One region of the Shewanella sp. LC6 genome, then DNA from elsewhere that is predicted to be linked to it. Evidence: riboswitches for the same ligand, from Rfam matches in the RefSeq annotation. Region 1 holds a riboswitch; the other holds the start of a gene.

The links. Region 1 has a riboswitch for lysine ahead of FJD32_RS18195 (Na+/H+ antiporter NhaC family protein). Riboswitches for the same ligand answer to the same signal wherever they lie in the genome.
Region 2: it holds a riboswitch for lysine, as region 1 does, so the genes downstream of both, FJD32_RS07730 (Na+/H+ antiporter NhaC family protein) here and FJD32_RS18195 (Na+/H+ antiporter NhaC family protein) in region 1, are expected to answer to the same signal.

Annotation. Positions count from the first base shown of each region.
Region 1 is NZ_CP043902.1:4,043,795-4,045,986, forward strand. It holds gene FJD32_RS18195 (Na+/H+ antiporter NhaC family protein) at 1-1,286, opposite strand, end outside; lysine riboswitch at 1,370-1,541, opposite strand; gene FJD32_RS18200 (dienelactone hydrolase family protein) at 1,682-2,192, opposite strand, start outside.
Region 2 is NZ_CP043902.1:1,696,388-1,698,579, reverse strand. It holds partial or broken gene FJD32_RS07730 (Na+/H+ antiporter NhaC family protein) at 1-896, opposite strand, end outside; lysine riboswitch at 976-1,172, opposite strand; gene FJD32_RS07725 (FAD-binding protein) at 1,268-2,192, opposite strand, start outside.

The DNA.
Region 1 (2,192 bases):
ATTAACGCGATATCGCTGGCAGCGGCCATGTCGCCAGCCAGTGGCAACATAATACCAAAGGTGCCCCAACTGGTTCCGGTAGCAAATGCCATGGCGCAGGACAACACAAACACCACCGCAGGCAACACTTCAATTGGCAAGTTACCGTTGGCGAGGGAGGCCAGATATTTGCCAGTCTCAACATCGCGAACAACCGCACCAATCGCCCAGGCAAACAGCAAAATATTAATGGCGGGTAGCATGGCCATCACGCCTTGCGGGGCGGCTTTAAGCCAGTTTTTAGCACCCAATTTTAACCGCAGCGCAAGCAGAATTGACACCGCTAAGCTGCACAGCGCGCCATACACTAGCGAGGAGCCCACATTGGTGTTTTCAAAGGAGCCAAGTACGCTAAATGGCAGCTCTTTTTCATCCAATACTGCCGCACCAGAGGAAATCATAAAATACACGGTCGCGCCGGTGAGGGTTAGGATCGGCAATACCATATCGATCATGCCACCGTTACTTTCTTCAGGGCTTTCCATATCTAAGCCGATTGGACGAGGCTTAGTCGGATCCCAAAGCTTCCCTTCCAGCGCCCATGCTTCATGTTTACGCATTGGGCCGATATCCATTTGAAAGATAATCACCACCAGCACCATCAACAGGGTAAACACGGCATAGAGATTCATCGGGATCATCTCAACAAAGGCTGAGATTGGGCTTTGCTCACTAATGCCGTGGGCGGCCATAATGCCACCGATAAGCGCGATAATATAAGCGCCCCAAGAGGAGATGGGCATCAATACGCACACGGGCGCAGCGGTAGAATCTAAAAGATAAGCCAGTTTGGCGCGGGAGATTTGAAAGCGATCGGTCACCGGACGGCAAATAGCGCCAACCGACAAACTATGAAAAAAGTCGTCAATAAAAAACGCAAACACCATCACCCCAGTTAAGCCTTTCGCGCCGCGACGGGTCTTAGCGCGCTTAGCTGCCCACTCGGCAAAGGCGCGGGTGGCGCCAGAAACCGTCATCAGACTAATGAGTCCACCAAGCAGCAACATAAACAGCAACATATTGATATTGTCGCGATTAAGTGCGCCATCGACCCAAAAAATCTTCAGCACGGTATTGAACATATAGTGCAATGAATCAAGGGGAGAAAACTGATTGAGTAACAAACTGCCGGCCACAATCCCTACGCCAAGGGATAACAGTACGCGACGAGTGATGATCGCCAAGGCGACGGCTAATAAAGGGGGAAGCACTGACCAACCTGAGTCAGCAAAATGACTAATGTCCATGATCTCTTTTCACCAAAAAACGGGTGGAGATCTACCGAGAGGATAAAGAAACAAAACCTATAGGGAGGTATTACTCCTCAGCCCCTTCAGGTAGCGCTCCATAGTGGATGACTATGGCAGTCTTGCACCTATTTGATGCAAAACCAGCAGCTCGGTTTGATGACCTGGCTACTTCGGCGCTGACTCCTTTCCTTGTACATCTGCGGCATCACCCTCCGCACAAGTAGTCATAGGCAGCGCGCCTCTACTTAAAGGTATTCGAGCGGGCATTCTAGCGAGATGGGAACCGATAGCAAGTATTTTGATCCCACTCGCGTATAAAACAATGAATCACCTACAAGTTGGTAACACAAGAAACATCAGCCCATCAAGCGTTGCAATAGCGCCAAATGGACTTATACGAGTAAATGTTTACCAAAAAAATCTAAGGTTCTTGTCCATGCGAGCTCAGCCGTTGGCTCATCATAACGGGCGGTGGAGTCATTATGAAAACCATGATTCACATTCGGGTAAAGATAAGCGACGTAATCGGCTTTATTAGCCTTTAGCTGGGCTTCATACTCGGCCCATGTATCGTTAATCCGTTGATCTAAAGCGGCAAATTGCAACATCAGTGGGCCTTTCACGCGGCTGCGCAGCTCAGTTGCTGCGGGTGTGCCATAAAAAGGCACACCCGCCGCTAGCTCATCGGGAATGGTGGCGGCGAGCATATTGACGATATAGCCACCAAAGCAGAAACCGACGGCACCGAGTTTGCCATTACTCTGCGGGTGCGACCTTAAAAAGCGCGCGGCGGCGATAAAGTCCTGCTCGATTTTGGCTCTATCAAGGCTAGCTTGCATGGCGCGGCCCGCATCATCATTACCAGGATATCCACCAAGGCTGTAAAGCGCATCTGGGGCAAAG
Region 2 (2,192 bases), 2.3 Mb from region 1:
TTAAATTCAATGCCTTCTTTAGCTAATACTTGGGCACCGCTATCGATCATAAAATACAGGGTCGCAAATACCAGTACTGTGATAGGTAGGAATAACCCGAGGATTTTACCTGTTTCAGCTTCGGGTAAATCAGCATTAGCACCTGGCGGTAAACCTTTAGTCTCATCGTATAAATTACCGCGCATGGCATTTAATTCATGTTCACGCATAGGGCCAACATCTAAGCCCATAAACGCCACACAAAGCAGTAATAATAAAGAGAAAATTGCGTAGAAATTCATAGGGATCATTTGAATAAAGACACTTAAATGCCCTGAATCCGCAAAACCATGTGCTGTTAATATTCCGCCAATTAACGCAATAATATAAGCGCCCCAACTTGATACCGGTGAAATGACACAAACTGGTGCTGCGGTAGAATCTAATAAATAAGCTAACTTAGCGCGGGAAATATGGTAACGGTCGGTAACAGGCCTTGCGACAGACCCAACGACTAAACTATTGAAATAATCGTCAATAAAAACAACACAGCCTAAAAACATGGTCAGTAATTTCGCATCGCGCTTATTACGAATATGTAACATTGCCCAATCAGCAAATGCCCGAGCACTACCACTCACAGTAATTAGAGCGGTGATCATCCCCAATACAATCAAGAAACCGAGAATGTATAAATTCCAAGAATTTACGCCATCTTCCGACCAAAAAAGTCCTTTTACACTGTTAAATAAAAACTCACCGCTGGCCACAGGAGAAAGTTGATTGAGCAATAATACTCCAATCACAATTCCTAAACCGAGGGAAAGAAGCACTCGGCGAGTAAAAATCGCCAATACAATTGCAACCACAGGCGGGAGCAAAGAAAGCGCCGAATCGGCATAACTAACTACAGTCATTGATTATTTCTTCGTCAAAATACGAATGGAGGGCGACTGAACTGGTGGGAAAAGGCAATAGATACCCAAGATCACCTGTCCTATCAGTAGCGCTCCATAGTAACTATTCCTAATATCCGTATCTGGAAATACTATGGCAGTGTTGTACCTATTAGACACAACCCCAGCAGTTGATCGTGATAAATCAAACTACTTCGGCACCAAATCCTTTCGTGAACGATCAACGGAATCACCCTACTGATCACTACTGATATTTGGTGCGCCTCTACTTCTAAGAACGCCCATACATGGGCGTGAGGCTCATAAAAACATAAGCGGCTAAGCAGTTACCACCGCGAAGCCGCTTACTCTGACTTAGCTCACAAATAAAATCAACTTAAGCTTGCAATCAACTGCGGAACGGCTTCGAACAGGTCAGCTTCGAGGCCATAATCGGCAACTTGGAAGATAGGCGCTTCAGGGTCTTTGTTGATAGCCACAATCACCTTAGCGTCTTTCATTCCCGCTAAATGTTGGATCGCGCCTGAAATACCGACTGCAATATAGAGGTTAGGTGCGACAATTTTACCAGTTTGACCGACTTGCAAGTCATTCGGAACAAAGCCTGCGTCAACCGCCGCACGCGAAGCTCCTACTGCGGCACCAAGCTTATCAGCCAGTTGCTCTAACATCCCGAAGTTTTCACCGCTGCCCATGCCACGGCCACCAGATACGATAATGCCAGCATTACCTAACTCTGGACGTGCTGAAACTGTCAGCGCTTGAGACACAAACTGAGCTTTGGCTTCAAACACTTTATCCAAGGTAGTCACAGCAGCGTTATTACCCTGTGTCACCGCATCGAAAGCACTGGCACGCACTGTCATCACTTTGATAGCGTCATGGCTTTGAACTGTCGCTAAGGCGTTACCCGCATAAATCGGGCGAACAAAGGTATCGCTACTCACCACGCCAATCACTTCCGAAATTTGCGCCACATCTAAAAGTGCTGCCACACGCGGTAACGTGTCTTTACCCGCACTCGATGCCGCTGCGAGAATATGGCTGTAGTTTGGTGCTAAGTCCACCAGCAATTTAGCCACGTTTTCGGCTAAATGCGCTTCATAAGCGCTGTTATCGGCAACTAATACTTGCGCGACACCTTGTAGAGCTTGAGCGGCTTGCACCACTGCACCACATTGATGGCCCACCACCAATACATGTACATCGCCGCCGATCGCACGAGCTGCGGTGACAACTTTAGCGGTATCCAGTTTCAGCGCCGCATTATCGTGTTCTGCTAATACTAAAATGGCC